DNA from 3 places in the Lactococcus sp. NH2-7C genome. Region 3 is predicted to be linked to each of the others. Evidence: predicted binding sites of a transcription regulator. Region 3 holds the regulator's gene; each other region holds the start of a gene.

Region 1 (6,523 bases), 1.3 Mb from region 3:
AAGATAAATCAAGCCACTTTTGATTCCATTCCCGGAAAATCGTTTGTGATTGTCCGACGAGATGCATTTTTTTAACAGAATCAATTTCTTCTTGAACAGGTAAATCGAAAAGCGATTCTTTTCGCTCTTCTAAGGCTAATATACGGTCTTCTGTTTTCTTCCGCATTAATAATGCAAAAGCATAAAAGGCTACGAGAATAACTAATAAGACAACAATGAGGATAATGACAGTACTTGACATGCTTTACTCCATAAAATGATTTAATTACTTAAAAATAGTTTAATTACTTAGGTCAGATAGATTTTAAATGGATAGAAAATCTCAAATATAATTATAGCATATTGCGTCAAAGAAATACACTATTTTCTTAGTTTTATAGTCGAAAATCATATTTTTATGTTTAAAGTAAAAAAGACAACCTTCAGTGGTTGCCTTTTAAGTAAATTAAAGTCCCGCTTTAGCTGCTTCAACTTCTGCTGCGAAGTCTGTTTCAGCTTTTTCAATTCCTTCACCAACTTCAAAACGTGTGAATGCAATTGCTTTAGCTCCTTTTGATTCAAGGAAAGCTTCAACCGTTTTGCTATCATCCATGATGTAAAGTTGTGCAAGAAGAGCAAATTGTTGGTCAACTTTTGTGTTGTCAACGATGAATTTTGCCATTTTACCTGGAAGAATTTTATCCCAGATTTTTTCTGGTTTTCCTTCAGCTTTAAGTTCTTCTTCAAATGAAGCTTTCGCTGCTGCAAGAACTTCTTCTGTCAATTGACTCTTAGAACCAAATTCATGGTGTGGAAGTTCCGGCTTGTTAACAAGTACACGGCTAGCGTTGTCTTCATCAATCTTGTGATTCATTTGTGCCAATTCAGCTTTAACAAATTCTGAATCAAGTTCATCAGCTGAAAGAACTGTTGGGTTCATTGCAGCAATATGCATTGATACTTGTTTAGCAAGTGTTTCATCGGCGCCTTCAATAACAGATATAACACCGATTTTACCACCGTTGTGTTGGTAAGCACCAAAGTGTTGACCATCCGTTTTTTCAATAACTGCGAAACGACGGAAAGTAATTTTTTCTCCGATTGTAGCAGTCGCTTGAACAAGCTCTGCCTCAAGAGTAATACCAGAAGCTGTTTTAATCGCCAATGCTTCTTCGTTAGTTGCTGGTTTATTGGCTGCAATAAGTTCTGCTGTTTCTTTAACCAAAGCAACAAATTGATCATTTTTAGCTACGAAATCTGTTTCTGAGTTCAATTCAACAATCGCTGCAACATTACCGTTTACGGCAATCCCTGTAAGTCCTTCAGCGGCTACGCGGTCAGCTTTTTTAGCTGCTTTTGCAATCCCTTTTTCACGAAGAAGTTCTGCTGCCGCTTCCATATTTCCGTCAGTTTCAACAAGAGCGCGTTTAGCGTCCATGATCCCTGCACCAGTTTTTTCACGTAATTCTTTTACTTGAGCTGCTGTTACTGCCATTTTGTAAATCTCCTATGTGTTTTTTTCTGTCAGTATTGACAGTAGTTATATTTTAAAAAAACAGGTGAGGCGTAAGGCCTCGCCTGTTGTAGTTACTTAATTAGTATAAGTTGAAGTTAAAAATTATTTACCTTCAACGATTTCAGCAAGTTCTTCAAGTGATTCTTCTGAAGCTGCTTCTTCTGCTACGAAATCTTCCGCTGCATCTTCACCTTGGCGTCCTTCAATGATAGCGTCTGCCATTTTAGCTGTAATCAATTTAACAGCACGGATAGCATCATCATTTGCAGGAATAACTACGTCAATTGGTTCTGGATCTGCGTTTGTATCAACCATTGCTACAACTGGGATTCCCAAAGTTTTAGCTTCTTTAACTGCGATTTGTTCAGCATGTGGGTCAACGATGTACATAACATCTGGAATACGAGGCATATCAGCGATACCACCGATGAATTTTTCAAGGCGTTCGCGTTCTTTGTTAAGAAGAACTACTTCTTTCTTAGGTAAAACTTCGAAAGTTCCTTCTTCTTCCATTTTGTTGATTTCTTTAAGGCGTGTCACACGTGTTTGGATAGTATTCCAGTTAGTGAGCATACCACCCAACCAACGGTGGTTTACATAGTATTGACCAGCGCGGAGAGCTTCTTCTTTAACTGCTTCTGCAGCTTGTTTTTTAGTACCAACAAAAAGAACTACTGCACCTTCTTGTGAAGCGTTTTTCACATAGTTGTAAGCATCGTCAACAAGTTTTACAGTTTTTTGAAGGTCAATAACGTGAATACCATTACGTTCTGTGAAGATGTATGGTTTCATTTTTGGGTTCCAACGACGAGTTTGGTGACCGAAGTGAACACCAGCTTCAAGAAGTTGTTTCATTGAAATAACTGACATGTTAATGTCTCCTTTTAAAATAGTTTTTCCTCTTTCATCTGTCATCCGCAGCCGCAATACTTGCGTACACTACGACTTTGTCGAGACGAAATGCGAGATGGTTGCATAGCAACTCTATCATTATACATTGTTTGACCTATTTTTGCAAGTATCTATTCATGCTTCTATTGTTCAGTAAATCTATTTTTCTAGCCACTCCCATTGTCTAACAAATTTAATTGTTAATTTAGGCTCTATAATCACTAAAAGAGTAAGTTTTCAAATTTTTTTCTAAGAAAAAAATTAATATTTTGCTGAAACCGCTTTTTTTGTGATAAAATAATTATAGTAAATAAATTAGTTTGTGAGGAGAGAAATATGAAAGAAAAAATCCTTTTAGGTGGCTATACAAAACGTGTATCTAAAGGCGTTTATAGTGTTCTTTTGGATATTAAAGATGCTGAATTATCATCATTAAATGAAGTCGCTGCGGTTCAAAACCCTACTTATATCACTCTCGATGAAAAGGGACACCTATATACATGTGCAGCTGATAGTAACGGTGGTGGAATCGCTACCTTTGATTTCGATGGCGAAACTGCCACTCATCTCGGAAATGTCACAACCACAGGTGCCCCACTTTGTTACGTTGCTGTCGACGAAACTCGTCAATTAGTTTATGGAGCAAACTACCACCTTGGTGAAGTTCGTGTTTATAAAATTCAAGCCAACGGCTCTCTTAGTTTAACGGATACAGTTAGGCATAATGGTTCTGGACCACGTCCAGAACAAGCAAGCTCACATGTCCATTATTCTGATTTGACTCCTGACGGACGACTCGTTACTTGTGATTTAGGAACAGATGAAGTTACAGTTTACGATGTTATTGGAGAGGGTAAACTTAATATAGCCACGATTTATCGTGCAGAAAAAGGAATGGGCGCTCGCCATATTACTTTCCATCCAAATGGTAAAATTGCTTATTTGGTCGGAGAGTTAAATTCAACAATTGAAGTTTTAAGCTACAATGAAGAAAAAGGACGCTTTGCTCGTCTTCAAACAATTAGCACTCTGCCTGAAGATTATCATGGAGCAAATGGTGTTGCTGCCATCCGTATTTCATCTGACGGTAAATTCCTTTATACTTCCAATCGTGGACATGATTCTTTGGCAACTTACAAAGTTAGTCCACTTGGTACAAAACTTGAAACTATTGGCTGGACAAATACTGAAGGTCATTTCCCACGTGATTTTAATTTCAACAAAACCGAAGACTATATCATTGTTGCTCATCAAGAATCTGATAATTTATCTCTTTTCTTGCGAGATAAAAAAACCGGGACTTTAACTTTGGAACAAAAAGATTTTTATGCTCCTGAAATTACTTGTGTTTTACCTCTATAAAATTCTATTTTTTCACAAAGTTTGGCTGATAAACTACTAAATATTGCTAATTCCTATCAAAGAATTAGCAATATTTTTTTCTCCAACAAAGCTTGTTATAAACCGTTTTTCTAAACTTTTGATGAGTTTTTTTGTAAAAATTATCACAATATCGCTTGACATCTATAAAAAACTTTGTTAAACTATTCACGTAAAAGAAAGTGAATGAAATCACAAAGGAGAACCTACAAATATGGCAACTAAAAAAGCCGCTCCAGCTGCAAAGAAAGTTTTAAGCGCTGAAGAAAAAGCCGCAAAATTCCAAGAAGCTGTTGCTTATACTGACAAATTAGTCAAAAAAGCACAAGCTGCTGTTCTTAAATTTGAAGGATATACACAAACTCAAGTCGATACTATTGTCGCTGCAATGGCTCTTGCAGCTAGCAAACATTCTCTAGAACTCGCTCATGAAGCTGTTAATGAAACTGGTCGTGGTGTTGTTGAAGATAAGGATACCAAAAACCACTTTGCTTCTGAATCTGTTTATAACGCAATAAAAAATGATAAAACCGTTGGTGTCATTTCTGAAAACAAAGTTGCTGGATCTGTTGAAATTGCAAGTCCTCTCGGTGTACTTGCTGGTATCGTTCCAACAACTAATCCTACATCAACAGCAATCTTTAAATCTTTATTGACTGCAAAAACACGTAATGCTATTGTTTTCGCTTTCCACCCACAAGCTCAAAAATGTTCAAGCCATGCAGCAAAAATTGTTTACGATGCTGCGATTGAAGCTGGTGCACCGGAAGACTTTATTCAATGGATTGAAGTACCAAGCCTTGACATGACTACCGCCTTGATTCAAAACCGTGGACTGGCAACAATTCTTGCAACTGGTGGTCCAGGAATGGTAAATGCCGCACTCAAATCTGGTAATCCTTCACTTGGTGTTGGAGCTGGTAATGGTGCAGTTTATGTTGATGCAACTGCAAATATTGAACGTGCCGTTGAAGATCTTTTGCTTTCAAAACGCTTTGACAATGGGATGATTTGTGCAACTGAAAATTCAGCTGTTATTGATGCTTCAGTTTATGATGAATTTATTGCTAAAATGCAAGAGCAAGGCGCTTATATGGTTCCTAAAAAAGACTACAAAGCTATTGAAAGTTTCGTTTTTGTTGAACGTGCTGGTGAAGGCTTTGGAGTAACTGGACCTGTTGCCGGTCGTTCTGGTCAATGGATTGCTGAACAAGCTGGCGTCAATGTTCCTAAAGATAAAGATGTTCTTCTTTTTGAACTTGATAAGAAAAATATTGGTGAAGCACTCTCTTCTGAAAAACTTTCTCCACTACTCTCAATCTACAAAGCAGAAACACGTGAAGAAGGAATTGAGATTGTACGTAGCTTACTTGCATATCAAGGTGCTGGACATAATGCTGCAATTCAAATCGGTGCAATGGATGATCCATTCGTTAAAGAATATGGCGAAAAAGTTGAAGCTTCTCGTATCCTCGTTAACCAACCAGATTCTATTGGTGGGGTCGGAGATATCTATACTGATGCAATGCGTCCATCACTTACACTTGGAACTGGTTCATGGGGGAAAAATTCACTTTCACACAATTTGAGTACATACGATCTATTGAATGTTAAAACAGTGGCTAAACGTCGTAATCGCCCACAATGGGTTCGTTTGCCAAAAGAAATTTACTACGAAAAAAATGCAATTTCTTACTTACAAGAATTGCCACACGTCCACAAAGCTTTCATTGTTGCTGACCCTGGTATGGTTAAATTTGGTTTCGTTGATAAAGTTTTGGAACAACTTGCTATCCGCCCAACTCAAGTTGAAACAAGCATTTATGGCTCTGTTCAACCTGACCCAACTTTGAGCGAAGCTATTGCAATCGCGCGTCAAATGAAACAATTTGAACCTGACACTGTCATCTGTCTTGGTGGTGGTTCTGCTCTTGATGCTGGTAAGATTGGTCGTTTGATTTATGAATATGATGCTCGTGGTGAAGCTGACCTTTCTGATGATGCAAGTTTGAAAGAACTTTTCCAAGAATTAGCTCAAAAATTTGTCGATATTCGTAAACGTATTATTAAATTCTACCATCCACATAAAGCACAAATGGTTGCAATTCCTACTACTTCTGGTACTGGTTCTGAAGTGACTCCATTTGCAGTTATCACTGATGATGAAACTCATGTTAAGTACCCACTTGCTGACTACCAATTAACACCACAAGTTGCCATTGTTGACCCTGAGTTTGTTATGACTGTACCAAAACGTACTGTTTCTTGGTCTGGTATTGATGCGATGTCACACGCGCTTGAATCTTATGTTTCTGTTATGTCTTCTGACTATACAAAACCAATTTCACTTCAAGCGATCAAACTCATCTTTGAAAACTTGACTGAGTCTTATCATTATGACCCAGCGCATCCAACTAAAGAAGGACAAAAAGCCCGCGAAAACATGCACAATGCTGCAACACTCGCTGGTATGGCCTTCGCTAATGCTTTCCTTGGAATTAACCACTCACTTGCTCATAAAATTGGTGGTGAATTTGGACTTCCTCATGGTCTTGCCATCGCCATTGCTATGCCACATGTCATTAAATTTAACGCTGTAACAGGAAACGTTAAACGTACCCCTTACCCACGTTATGAAACATATCGTGCTCAAGAGGACTACGCTGAAATTTCACGCTTCATGGGATTTGCTGGTAAAGATGATTCAGATGAAAAAGCTGTGCAAGCTCTGGTTGCTGAACTTAAGAAACTGACTGA
Region 2 (6,523 bases), 1.0 Mb from region 3:
AACTTCCGAAAGTACCAAGCACAATCAGAACCCGAATTACATTAATTACTGTACGGCTCAAGCCAAAGTATTCACCAAGTCCCCCGACGGTTCCTGCGATGACTCGATTGCTACTTGATCTTTTCAGAGTTTTCTTAGCCATTTCTCACCTTTCTTTTCAAATTTACTGACAGAACTCTTATAAAATTTCTGTCAGTAAAATTTTATTCATTTTCTTCTTTGTCAGTAGTTTCAGTATCTTTAAGCCAAATCGTTCCTGATTTTGTTTCAAATTCAAAGGTTAATGACTCAGCACCTTGACGGACAATCGCTGCTCCATTACGGCCAGCTTCAAAAGGACTATCAAGATTTAAACGTGTCTTATATCCGCCAAAGATTGTGCGAACATGACCAACCAAGCCCAAACTTTCTGGTACAGAAACTTTGATATCGCCATTCACATTTTTAAGATTTAATTTGTGAGCCGTTCCTGTTTTTTCGGTCAGCAAAATATTTCCGTTTACGAGTGAGACATCACCAGATTCAAAAGCAGTTGTAATTCTGATATTACCATTAACACCGGTTAATTCTAAATCTGAATTTGTGCCATCAAGCACTTTGATTTCACCATTCTTATTATTAATCTTCAACTCATCGCTGTTTACTTCAAGCACCTCAGCATTTCCGTTCATAAGATTAATATTCATTTTTTGACTGGAAATTTTTTCAACTTTAAGTTCTGCATGAGGTGTATTGATCTCAATATTTCCATATTCTTTTACTGGTAAATAAAGTTCAATATCTGCAGAAATTCGACCATTTGCTTCAATTTCAAGCACATCATCTTCAACTTCAAGTTTAGTTTTTTCAGCAATATAAGCTTCTACATTACCATCTTCAACTGCCCCGTAAATTTTATATTCTACTTTTACATGAGCATTTTCACCAGGTAAAATATTTACTTTACCACTCTTAAGATTAAGATTAACATTTTTGAAATCTTCGTTGATATCTTTTTCTACAGTGTGAGAAATTGATTTAACCTTAGGAAATCCTTTTGAAAAATCAATATTATCATCAACAGATTTTGCAACCCCTTGGAAAATTTCTTTACCTCTAGCAAACAAACTTTCTGCAACATTTTTCATTGCATCAGGAAAATCTACATCGTGATTAACATATCCTTCTTTATCTGTATATGTGAATTCTTTGTTCTCGGTTTTATCATCAGAAGCTTCTCCATTCACTGAACCATTTTTTTCAAGTAATTCTAAAGCTTCATCTTCCGTGATAATTCCACGACGCATCAAATCCATAATTCTATCTTTTTTATTAGCCATTTTTTTAGATCCTTTCTCTGCTCATTCAAGCATTCAATATCTTAAAAATTTTTTTTATTGAGATTATCTTTATCTCGTACACTTATTATCTCAAACTTTTACCAAATAAAAATCAGCCTTTGGGCTGATTTTTAACATCTTATTTTTTTTAACTAAATAAAAGATTCAATACTCCTATTTTACTGACAGAACTACTAATTAGTTTTGTTAGTAATTATTTAGGTTGAATATAAGTCGCCAAAGCTGCCACACCAGCAGAAATATGGCGTTCGCTGACAATATTATTTCCTTTAACATTCATCTCTGAAACGAGAATAGAGTTATCTGAATAAACCTTTTCAACAAAAGCTACGTGCCCATATTCAGAACTTGAACCAGCTACTCCTGGTGGGAAGCTGACAGCATAACCCTCAGTTGGAACAGTTGTTGTGAAATAACCTTGAGCTTGGGCATTAATTCCCCATTCGCCACCATTTCCCATATGTTTTCCAACGAGCCCACCTAATTGAATGATACGGTTATAAACATACTGTGTACAATTTCCAAAAGCATAACTATCAGCACCTGGATATTCTACCCCATTATATTCTGGATAAGCTGAATTATCTAATTTTGATGCCACCAGTGGACTTTCAGGAATTTTACTATCTACGACTTGTGTAGTACTATCAACATTATCATAAGCATCTAATTTATATTCTTGAATAATTTCAATTAATTTTTGTGCATATGCTGGGTCAGTAGCAAAAATTCCCTGCAAGGCTTGAGCCGACTCTTGGTAAGTCTTAGCATGTGATTTCCATGCGCCAGCATAAATTTCTGAGTTCCAAGTTGTCCCTTTAATCATTAAATTAATATAGTCATCCAATGCTTGGTCATAATTACTATACACTCTAAAACTTTGTTCAATATAATAAGGATTATTTCCTGAAAATTCTTCCGTCTTAAATGAAATTGATTTTCCTAAATAAGCACCTGTAATATTGAAAATATTAAAATACTGCTGACTCATATTACTTTGACCAGAACCCGATTCTAAAATCGCCTGTGCCAAGATAATTGATGCATACAAATTATTCTTACCAGCTAAAATTCTCACGCGGTCCGCAATACTTTTAATAAAGGCTTCCGTACTAGAAATATCAATTTTATCAATTGACTTAGCTGCTTCAATTGTTTTCAAAACAGGGCCAGCGTAAATAGAAGGAGCTGAATCTGCTGAAGAATTAGGAATTTGTGCTGCAGTTGATGTTTGATAGTAGGCATTATCCTGTGAATAATTAGAGGGTGCAGCTGTAGAAGTTGATGCTGAAGGAGCTGTGGTAGAAACTGAAGTTGATGGTGCTTGAGTAGTTGTAGACGAGTTATTAGTTGATGATGAACTTGGTTTACTTGGTTTTGAGGTTGAACCTGAAGTACTTGGTTTTGATGATGAACCTGAATTACCTGTACTTGATGATGAACTTGTGCTACCTGTACCTGATGCATCATCTAAACTTTTTACATTTGATGGTAATGTTACATTTGAACTACTTCCATCAGTCACTCCATCAGCATATCCAGCCACACCAAAAGTCGTCATTCCTAGAATCAAAGCCGTCCCTGCAATAAATTTTTCCTTTTTTAAACGCTTTACTTTATCATTATTAATCAATTTTAGCTTATCCCTCCATAATATGTATTATAATTTCAACATCATTTCCTTCAAGACATTTACTTTTACACAATTGTAACATTTAAGAGCAAGCAAGTCAAACTAATCACGTTTATTTTTTAAGAGAAATAAACCAAATTTATCCCCATTTCATGACCATATGTACACCTCAAAGTATCAATATCAACACACCATTTACCTTTATAATTTTACAAAATTAACTATTTTAGCTACTCAGCAACAGATAAAGTATAAAAAAACATCTATCATAAATGACAAATGTTTTTCTAATAATGTTTTAAAAGTTGATTAAGCTTTGTTTGCTGAACCGAATACGTCAATACGTTCTTCAACAGACGCAGTAATTGCATCGAAACCAGGTTTCAAGAATTTACGTGGGTCAAAAAGTTTTTTCTTCATGTATTCTGCTTCATTAGCATCAAATTCATTAACGAATTTACGAGTAGCAGCTGCGAAAGCAAGTTGGCATTCAGTATTAACGTTAACTTTAGCTACACCATTAGCAATAGCTTCTTTGATTTGATCATCAGGGATACCAGAACCACCGTGAAGTACGATTGGCACATTATGTCCCATAGCTTCAACAAGCGCTTTGTTCAATTTCTCAAGGTGATCAATGTGAAGACCTTTCCAGTTTTCTGGGTAAGGACCGTGAATGTTACCGATACCCGCTGCAAGGAAGTCAACACCAAGTTTAGCCATTGCAACTGCGTCATCGATAGGAGCAAGTTCACCTTCACCGATGATACCATCTTCTTCACCACCAATTGAACCAACTTCACATTCAACTGAGATGCCTTTAGCATGAGCTTTAGCAATTACTTCTTCAGCAAGTTTAAGGTTTTCTTCAATTGGAAGATGTGAACCGTCAAACATCAATGATGAGTAACCAACTTCGATACATTCCAAAGCATCATCAAAATGACCGTGGTCAAGGTGAATAGCAACTGGAACTGTGATTCCCATTGATTCTACGAGAGTTTCAATGAGGAGTTTACACATTTTGTAACCACCCATGTATTTAGCCGCACCCATAGAAGTTTGGATCAATACTGGAGTCTTTTTAGCTTCTGCTGCACGCAAGATAGCTTGAGTCCATTCAAGGTTGTTTGTGTTGAAACCACCGATAGCGTATCCGTTATCACGAGCGGCTTGTACGAATTTTTCTGCTGAAACGATTGCCATTTCAAAATTCCTCCGAATATTTTATTACTTACCTAGTATAGCATTTTGTGAAGTATTTTTCTAGTCCAAGCTTGCAAAAATCCAAAGTAACCGCTTTATTAAGCCATTCTTAAAGAAAGATAAAAAAAAGGTTAATAGTTTAATAACTATTAACCTTAGCATATCCCGAGGACCGGTTTCGAACCGGTACGAAGGTTACCCCTCGCAGGATTTTAAGTCCTGTGCGTCTGCCAGTTCCGCCACCCCGGGTATTATACAAAAACTCCCGCTTGTGAGAATTATCAAGCGAACGACGAGATTCGAACTCGCGACCCCAACCATGGCAAGGTTGTGTTCTACCCCTGAACTACGTTCGCACTTAAACTTTGTGTCTTAACGACAATGCCGACTACATGATTCGAACACGCGACCCTCTGATTACAAATCAGATGCTCTACCAACTGAGCTAAGTCGGCTAATACCTAGTATGCGGATGAAGGGACTTGAACCCCCACGCCGTTAAGCGCTAGATCCTAAATCTAGTGCGTCTGCCAATTCCGCCACATCCGCTAGGATTATGACCCGTGCTGGGCTCGAACCAGCGACCCTTTGATTAAAAGTCAAATGCTCTACCAACTGAGCTAACGAGTCATTAGTATTTCTACTAACGGTTCTGACGGGAATCGAACCCGCGATCTTCGCCGTGACAGGGCGACGTGATAACCGCTACACTACAGAACCTTTATTCACTTAATGGCTGAAACAACCAATGGGAGTTAACGGGATCGAACCGCTGACCCTCTGCTTGTAAGGCAGATGCTCTCCCAGCTGAGCTAAACTCCCAAAACTTGGCCACTTGCCTATCTCCCAGGGGGCAACCCCCAAGTACTTCCGCCGTAGATGGACTTAACTTCTGTGTTCGACATGGGAACAGGTGTATCTCCATCGCAATGATGACCAAATCATTAAATGTTACCTTGAACATTCAAAACTAAATAACAATTCTTCTAACTTCTAAACCTTAAGCTTTTTATATTTGACTCTTTTGGTAAAGTCCTCGAGCGATTAGTACTGGTCCGCTCCAAGTCTCGCAACTCTTCCACTTCCAGCCTATCTACCAGATCATCTCTCTGGGCTCTTAATTCTTACGAATGGGTAATCTCATCTTGAGGTGGGCTTCGCACTTAGATGCTTTCAGCGCTTATCCCTTCCCTACATAGCTATCCAGCCGTGCTCCTGGCGGAACAACTGGTACACCAGCGGTAAGTCCATCCCGGTCCTCTCGTACTAAGGACAGATCCTCTCAAATTACCTACGCCCGCGACGGATAGGGACCGAACTGTCTCACGACGTTCTGAACCCAGCTCGCGTGCCGCTTTAATGGGCGAACAGCCCAACCCTTGGGACCGACTACAGCCCCAGGATGCGACGAGCCGACATCGAGGTGCCAAACCTCCCCGTCGATGTGAACTCTTGGGGGAGATAAGCCTGTTATCCCCAGGGTAGCTTTTATCCGTTGAGCGATGGCCCTTCCATGCGGTACCACCGGATCACTAAGTCCTAGTTTCCTACCTGCTCGAGTTGTAGCTCTCGCAGTCAAGCTGGCTTTTACCTTTACACTCTACGATTGATTTCCAACCAATCTGAGCCAACCTTTGAGCGCCTCCGTTACTCTTTAGGAGGCGACCGCCCCAGTCAAACTGTCCGTCAGACACTGTCTCCCTGGCCGATTATGCCAGCGGGTTAGAGTAACCATAAGTCAAGGGTAGTATCCCAACAACGCCTCAATAGAAACTAGCGTCCCTATTTCAATGGCTCCTACCTATCCTGTACATGACTTACAGGTACTCAATATCAAACTACAGTAAAGCTCCATGGGGTCTTTCCGTCCTGTCGCGGGTAACCTGCATCTTCACAGGTACTAAAATTTCACCGAGTCTCTCGTTGAGACAGTGCCCAAATCATTACGCCTTTCGTGCGGGTCGGAACTTACCCGACAAGGAATTTCGCTACCTTAGGACCGTTATAGTTACGGCCGCCGTTTACTGGGGCTTCAATTCATACCTTCGACTTACGTCTAAGCACTCCTCTTAACCTTCCAGCACCGGGCAGGCGTCACCCCCTATACATCACCTTGCGGTTTAGCAGAGAGCTGTGTTTTTGATAAACAGTTGCTTGGGCCTATTCACTGCGGCTGGCTTTTACACCAGCACCCCTTCTCCCGAAGTTACGGGGCTATTTTGCCGAGTTCCTTAACGAGAGTTCTCTCGATCACCTGAGGCTACTCGCCTCGACTACCTGTGTCGGTTTGCGGTACGGGTAGATATGACTTTACGCTAGAAGCTTTTCTTGGCAGTGTGACATC
Region 3 (6,523 bases):
TATAACGGAACTTACGGTAATTTTGGTTATGCTCATGATAAATTTGCTTTTAGCCAAATCGGAGGAACTTACGGTGGAACCTTTGTAGACCAAGCGACTTATTCAACGCAAGTTGCATCGGCAATTGCTCAAGGGAAACGAGCACACACTTATATTTGGTATCAAGTCGGAAGTTCCCAAGAAGTAGCCAAAGCAGCACTTGATCGTTACTTACCAAGGATTCAAACGCCTAAAAATTCTATTGTAGCATTGGACTATGAAAGTGGAGCAAGTGGAGATAAACAGGCCAATACTGATGCGATTCTTTATGGAATGCGACGTGTAAAAGCAGCTGGATATACTCCAATGTATTATTCTTATAAGCCTTACACTTTGGCAAATGTCAATTATAAGCAAATCATCAAAGAATTCCCTAACTCACTATGGATTGCGGCTTATCCAAACTATGAAGTAACACCAGTTCCAAACTATAGCTTTTTCCCAAGTATGGATGGAATATCAGTATTCCAGTTCACATCAACTTATGTTGCTGGCGGACTTGATGGTAATGTGGATTTAACAGGAATTACTGACAAAGGTTATGAAGACGGAAACGCAACTAAACCTGATACTGACACACCAGCTACTGATGACGGTAAAGATGCCACCGAAGTGACGCCAAGTGAAATCCAAGAAGGAATGACTGTCACAATCAAGTTCAGTGCCACGAATTACTCAACGGGACAAGCAATTCCTAAATGGGTTAAGGAAAATGCCTATAAAGTCCTTCAAAAATCAGGCAATAAAGTCTTGCTTGATAATATCATGAGCTGGGTTGCGGCAAGTGATGTTCAAGCGCTAGATACAGGCGGAAGTAATTCAACTGGAAAGACTCAAACTCATATCGTCCAATCAGGCGATACTTTGAGTGTAATTGCTTCAAATTGGGGCACAAACTGGCAAGAATTGGCTCGTCAGAACAGTTTATCTAATCCGAACATCATTTACACTGGTCAAGTTATTCGCTTCACAGGCGGTCAATCTGGGGCTACAGCACGAACTTACACCGTACGTTCTGGAGATAACCTTTCATCAATTGCCAGCCGTTTAGGAACAACAGTTCAAAGTCTAGTTTCAATGAATGGTATTTCAAATCCTAATTTGATTTATGCTGGTCAAACTTTAAATTATTAAAATATTAAAATAGTAAAATTAACCCTGACTTCGGTCAGGGTTTTTTGTTTGTTGTAAATTTACAACAATACTATCAGAAACATAATGATATGTTGTAATTTTGTTGTACGAGTTTTTTATTTCTATATTTTTTAGTTGTTTTAAAAATAGGAAAAACGGCTATATTAAGCCGTTTTTATTTTATATTTATTCTATTCTTGTTTGTTACCGTTCATGAAAAATAATAGAGTTTGCAACTCCTTAGTTAAATCAATTGATTGAACAACCACATCTGAAGGGACTTTCAACCGAATTGGGGCAAAGTTTAGGAAACCTTTGATACCAGCTTTGACTAGAGTGTCAACAACTTCTTGGGCATTTTCTTTACGAACAGAGAGAATTGCTGTTTTGATATCCGATTTTTTAACATTTTTTTCTAAATCAGAAATATTATAAATTGGAATTCCATCATCTGTTTGTGTTCCGACTAAAGGATTACCAGAAATATCATAGGCTTGCGTGATTCTCATTTTGTTTCTATCTTGGAATTGATAATGAAGCAATGCACGACCAAGGTTTCCGACACCAATTAGAGCAATATGCGTTTCTTGATCTTGACCAAGGAGTTCTCCGAAGAAATCACGTAGAACTTTAGTTTCATAACCGTATCCTCTTCGCCCTAATTCACCAAATAAAGAGAAATCACGGCGAATTGTAGCAGCATCTACCCCAATTTTTTCTGAAATAAGTTGTGAATTTGTGCGTGTCACATTTTCTTCAACAAGACTTTTAAATAGTCTGTAGTACTGTGGCAATCGTTTTGCAGTTGCTTTAGGTAAGCTTTTGCTTGGTTTATGATCAGTCATTGTTATACCTCAAAAATTTAATTCGATTTTATTAAAACTAATTAATAATCAGTTTCTTTGTGATAATTTTATCAAAAATTTGTGAAATTATCAAACAAAAGGAATAAATAACGCAAATAAAATGAGAAATAAATTATAATTATAAAAAAACATTTATTTTACTCTTTTAATTAACGCGCTTTCATGTTAGAATAGAAATATGAAAAATAGATAGGGAGAAAATATGATTAAAATTTATCTTAGTGGTTCTTGTTCATCTTGTAGAAAAGCTAAAAAATGGTTACGTAAACATCACATTGAATTTGAAGAAATTAATTTATCAAAAGATGTCATGAAGAAAGATGATTTAATTAAAATTTTATCCCTGACAGAGAATGGACTGGAAGATATAATTGCGAAAAGAGGAAAAGCCTATTCAGCTTTAAATTATAATTTCGATGAACTGGTGCTCGAAGAAGCTTTCGTACTCATTCAAGAAAATCCACGTCTTCTAAAACGACCATTAATTTTCGATGAGGATTGCTTATTGATTGGTTTTAATGAGGATGGAATCAGAGCGTTTATTCCACCAGAAGTCAGAAGGATAGAATTGCGTGAAAGATTAATCTTAGTCTAATTTTATTTTTAAATAAGTCTATCAAGAAGATAGGCTTTTTAATATTGAACGTTTAGAAAAACTACAAAAAACTTAGCTTAAATGCTATAATAGAAAGAATGCTTTTCTGAGAAAAGAAAAAATGAAGAAGTATCAAGCAATAAGCCTTGAGATATAACGAAGAGGATAAATATCATGATTTTACTGCAAGGGAATGGAATTGCACGCACTTTTGGTGGCGATGTCTTATTTGAAAATATCAATTTTAGTTTACAAGACCATTCAAGAATTGCTCTGGTTGGCCGAAATGGAGCTGGTAAGTCTACTTTGCTTAAAATTATCGCTGGAGTTGAAGAAGCGAGTCGCGGTACTGTATCTAAAACAAAAGATTTAACAATGAACTATTTGGCACAAGATACTGGATTGAATTCGTCACGGACAATTTTTGCCGAAATGCTCTCCGTTTTTGACTCGCTTCGCCAAATGGAAAAACAATTGCGTCAGATGGAATTGCAAATGGGAGAACTTGCTGGGGACGAATTGACTGTTCTGATGAAACGTTATGATGCTTTATCAGAAGAATTTCGGATGAAAAATGGATTTACTTATGAATCTGAAATTAAGTCTGTCTTAAATGGTTTTCGTTTTGATGAAACAATGTGGGAAAGAGAAATTTCAAGTTTATCAGGGGGACAAAAAACACGTCTGGCTCTTGCTAAGATGTTGCTTGAAAGACCACAACTTTTGATTTTGGATGAACCAACTAACCACTTGGACATTGAGACTCTAGCTTGGCTTGAAAATTACCTTAAAAATTACGAAGGTAGTTTATTAATTGTCAGTCATGACCGCTACTTTTTGGATAAAGTGGTTAATGAGGTTTTGGAATTATCTAGAGGAGAATTGACTCGTTTTTCTGGAAATTATTCTCGTTATGTCGAACAAAGAGAGCAAAAACTCTTGTTAGAACTCAAGAATTTTGAAAAACAACAAAAAGAAATTGCAAAATTAGAGGACTATGTTGCCAGAAATTTAGTTCGTGCTTCGACGACTAAAATGGCGCAATCGCGTCGTAAAAAGTTGGAGAAAATGGAGCGTTTAGACGCACCAACAAGTGATGATAAATCGGCCAATGTTACTTTTACTCCTGAAAAAACGTCTGGAAATGTTGTTTTAACCGTTTCAGAAGCAACGGTGGGTTATGAAGATAATCGTCTCTCTGGACCGATTAACATTGACGAGCGTAAAGGTGAATCCCTTGCTATTGTTGGGCCAAATGGAGTAGGTAAAACAACATTGATTAAGTCAATTGTTGGTCAGATTCCATTTTTAGCAGGTCAAGCAAAATTGGGAGCCAATGTTACTTTGGGTTATTATGACCAAGAACAAGGGAGATTGACTGCTTCAAATACTGTCTTAGACGAATTATGGAATGAGCATCGCCTACTTAATGAAGTTGAAATTCGTAATATGCTCGGAGCTTTTCTTTTTAGTGGAGATGATGTAAAGAAAACGGTTGGAATGCTTTCTGGTGGCGAAAAAGCCCGTCTCTTACTTGCTAAATTAGCAATGGATCACGATAACTTTTTAGTTTTAGATGAACCAACCAACCACTTGGATATTGATTCACGTGAGGTCTTGGAGAATGCTTTGATTGATTTTCCGGGGACAATCTTGTTTGTTTCTCATGACCGCTACTTCATCAATAGAGTAGCCACCAAAGTTTTAGAAATTGCTCCCGAAGGAAGCACAGAATTCTTGGGAGATTATGATTATTATGTCGAGAAAAAAGCAGAAGTACAAGCTGAGACTAATTCTTCAGAAAATGGGGAGCCGGTAGAAAGTTTAGGTCAACAAGATTTTACAGCCCAGAAAGAAGCTCAAAAGAATCGACGTAAAGTAGAACGCGAAATCAAGGCTTGTGAAGAGAAACTAGCCGATTTGGAAGCAAAAATTGCAGCTCTATTATTGGAAATGCAAGAAAATACCGCTGATTTTGTTAAATTAGGAGAATTACAAGCTGAAATTGACCTCTTTAGTGATGAAAAAGATGAGATAGAAATGACTCTTTTAGAAGCGATGGAAGAATTGGAAAATTTGTAAGTGTTGTGAAGAGAATTTAGTGTAAATATGCTAAAACGCGAAGCTTGAAAGCTTTGCGTTTTTTTATTTTGTAATCTAAAAATCCTATATTTAAATAAAGCGAAACAATCATTGCTTTTTTGGTAAAAAGTAGTACAATTTAATCAAAATAAATTGAAATGCTGGAATGTGGAATGGTAAAAAGCAATAGAACAATCTCTTTGATGGGAGAAATTTTCTATGATTTACGAACACAACGAAACTTTAGATTAACTGACTTTGAAAAAGTAGGTTTGTCAAAATCATCACTTTCAGATTTTGAAAGTGGAAAGTCTATTCTTAGATTTGATAAATTAGATGCAGCTTTAGAATTAATGCATATTGAGGTTTCTGAGTTTGAATATTTTTTTAACAATTACCATTCTGATTATTTTGTTGAGATTTGTGATGAAATTGAAGATGCGAATTATATGCAAGATACTGTAAAATTAAAAGCGATTAATAGTGAAGCTGGAAAATATGATAATGAACAAGGAAATCGAATGATATTTCTAGCGACTCAAAATTTGCTTTATGGATTGACAGAGCGAGAAGAAGTTGAAGTTACTGATTTAATGTTTAATATCGAAGTTTGGTCATATTTTGAGTTAAGTATTCTTTCGTTTGTTGTAGAACACTTGAATACCCGTTTGACTCTCTCTTTGATGAAAGACTTTTGGAAAGAAAATTTGCATTATCTCAAAGTTAAAAAATATCGGGAAAAAATTGTCCAAATTGTTTGCCGAGCAGCTGTAAAGTATATTAGTGAGAATAAATATTCCATTGCTCAAAAACTCTTGGAAGATGTTAATATTGCTTTAATACCTTATAAAAAGGATTTATTTTGCCGTAATATGTCTCGCTTTACTCTTGGTTTATTGCTTTATAAATCTGACAAAACTGTCGATGGGAAAGCTAAAATGGAGAGTTCTATCCGTCTTTTTGATGAATTGGGTTTGCCAGAGATGAAGGCTTATTATCAAAAAATATTTGATGAATCTGTAAAAAACTAGTGGGATATAAAAGGGATTTGAGTTCCCTTTTTATTTTTTATAAAAAATTTTTCCGAGATTTCGGAAAAGGCCTTTTGGGGCAGTTTGATTTGATATAATCAGTTTAGAAAATGATTCATGAATCTTGAGTGTCGCTCACTCAGAATGGTAAAAGGAGGGCTAAAAATATTGAAAGAAGAAATGTCACCGTAGCAGTGATGCAAAATCTCTATTGATTTGCATCGCATCTCAAAAAGGAGAAAAAATATGTCACATTTAAAAAATAATCTAGTATTTTCAAGTCTAACAATTTTACTCGTAACGGGTGGAAGTCTTGGGCTTGCCCAATCTGCACACAATAAGGTCTCATCACAAAAACTCGAAGCTAAAAATGTAAATCAAGTTTCAAACTATTCTGGTGATATTGACTTGTTGACAGTAAGCCAACCAACTACGCCAACGACGAATAATGGTCAAATTAATTCGGCATTTATCAATCGTTTCAATAATGCTGTTATCTTAGATTCAAAAACTGGTCAATTTTCAATAAATCAAAAGACTTTACCAATAAATGCGACAAAGCTTGAATTGACAGAGCTTGATAAATTGATTTCGCAATCAAATGTCTCTTTGAAGCAGACTATTTTAGAAGTGCCTAAAGCCAATGTGGTGCAAGACGGGAATTCAGTTGTAATTGGAGATAGTCCGAAAACTGCAGAAGAAATAGCTAGCGATAGTCAAGCAACTCTAATCACAATCTATCATGAGGGGAAGACCTATTTACATACTTATTGGTG

The links. Region 3 encodes Rex, which represses fermentation and respiration genes when NADH is low (regulators of the CRP and FNR family bind a similar motif). Its sites were predicted from a motif close to TTGTGAANTANTTCACAA; they were not measured.
Region 1: a site for Rex is predicted at 3,880-3,897, ahead of adhE (bifunctional acetaldehyde-CoA/alcohol dehydrogenase). Genes of this name have one in related genera too.
Region 2: a site for Rex is predicted at 4,225-4,242, ahead of QJV49_RS05245 (class II fructose-bisphosphate aldolase). Genes of this name have one in related genera too.

The regions. Positions count from the first base shown of each region.
Region 1 is NZ_CP124538.1:1,306,365-1,312,887, forward strand. Features, by position in the region: gene ezrA (septation ring formation regulator EzrA) at 1-241, opposite strand, end outside; gene tsf (translation elongation factor Ts) at 446-1,474, opposite strand; gene rpsB (30S ribosomal protein S2) at 1,598-2,365, opposite strand; gene QJV49_RS06575 (lactonase family protein) at 2,723-3,748, shown strand; gene adhE (bifunctional acetaldehyde-CoA/alcohol dehydrogenase) at 3,981-6,523, shown strand, end outside.
Region 2 is NZ_CP124538.1:1,065,320-1,071,842, forward strand. Features, by position in the region: gene QJV49_RS05230 (PspC domain-containing protein) at 1-142, opposite strand, end outside; gene QJV49_RS05235 (DUF4097 domain-containing protein) at 204-1,319, opposite strand; gene QJV49_RS05240 (amidase domain-containing protein) at 1,534-2,973, opposite strand; gene QJV49_RS05245 (class II fructose-bisphosphate aldolase) at 3,283-4,179, opposite strand; tRNA gene QJV49_RS05250 (tRNA-Leu) at 4,343-4,428, opposite strand; tRNA gene QJV49_RS05255 (tRNA-Gly) at 4,464-4,535, opposite strand; tRNA gene QJV49_RS05260 (tRNA-Thr) at 4,562-4,634, opposite strand; tRNA gene QJV49_RS05265 (tRNA-Leu) at 4,647-4,728, opposite strand; tRNA gene QJV49_RS05270 (tRNA-Lys) at 4,737-4,809, opposite strand; tRNA gene QJV49_RS05275 (tRNA-Asp) at 4,827-4,899, opposite strand; tRNA gene QJV49_RS05280 (tRNA-Val) at 4,929-5,001, opposite strand; rRNA gene rrf (5S ribosomal RNA) at 5,005-5,120, opposite strand; rRNA gene QJV49_RS05290 (23S ribosomal RNA) at 5,204-6,523, opposite strand, start outside.
Region 3 is NZ_CP124538.1:18,069-24,591, forward strand. Features, by position in the region: gene QJV49_RS00120 (LysM peptidoglycan-binding domain-containing protein) at 1-1,173, shown strand, start outside; gene QJV49_RS00125 (redox-sensing transcriptional repressor Rex) at 1,365-2,018, opposite strand; gene QJV49_RS00130 (Spx/MgsR family RNA polymerase-binding regulatory protein) at 2,242-2,634, shown strand; gene QJV49_RS00135 (ABC-F family ATP-binding cassette domain-containing protein) at 2,809-4,716, shown strand; gene QJV49_RS00140 (XRE/MutR family transcriptional regulator) at 4,890-5,747, shown strand; gene QJV49_RS00145 (hypothetical protein) at 5,994-6,523, shown strand, end outside.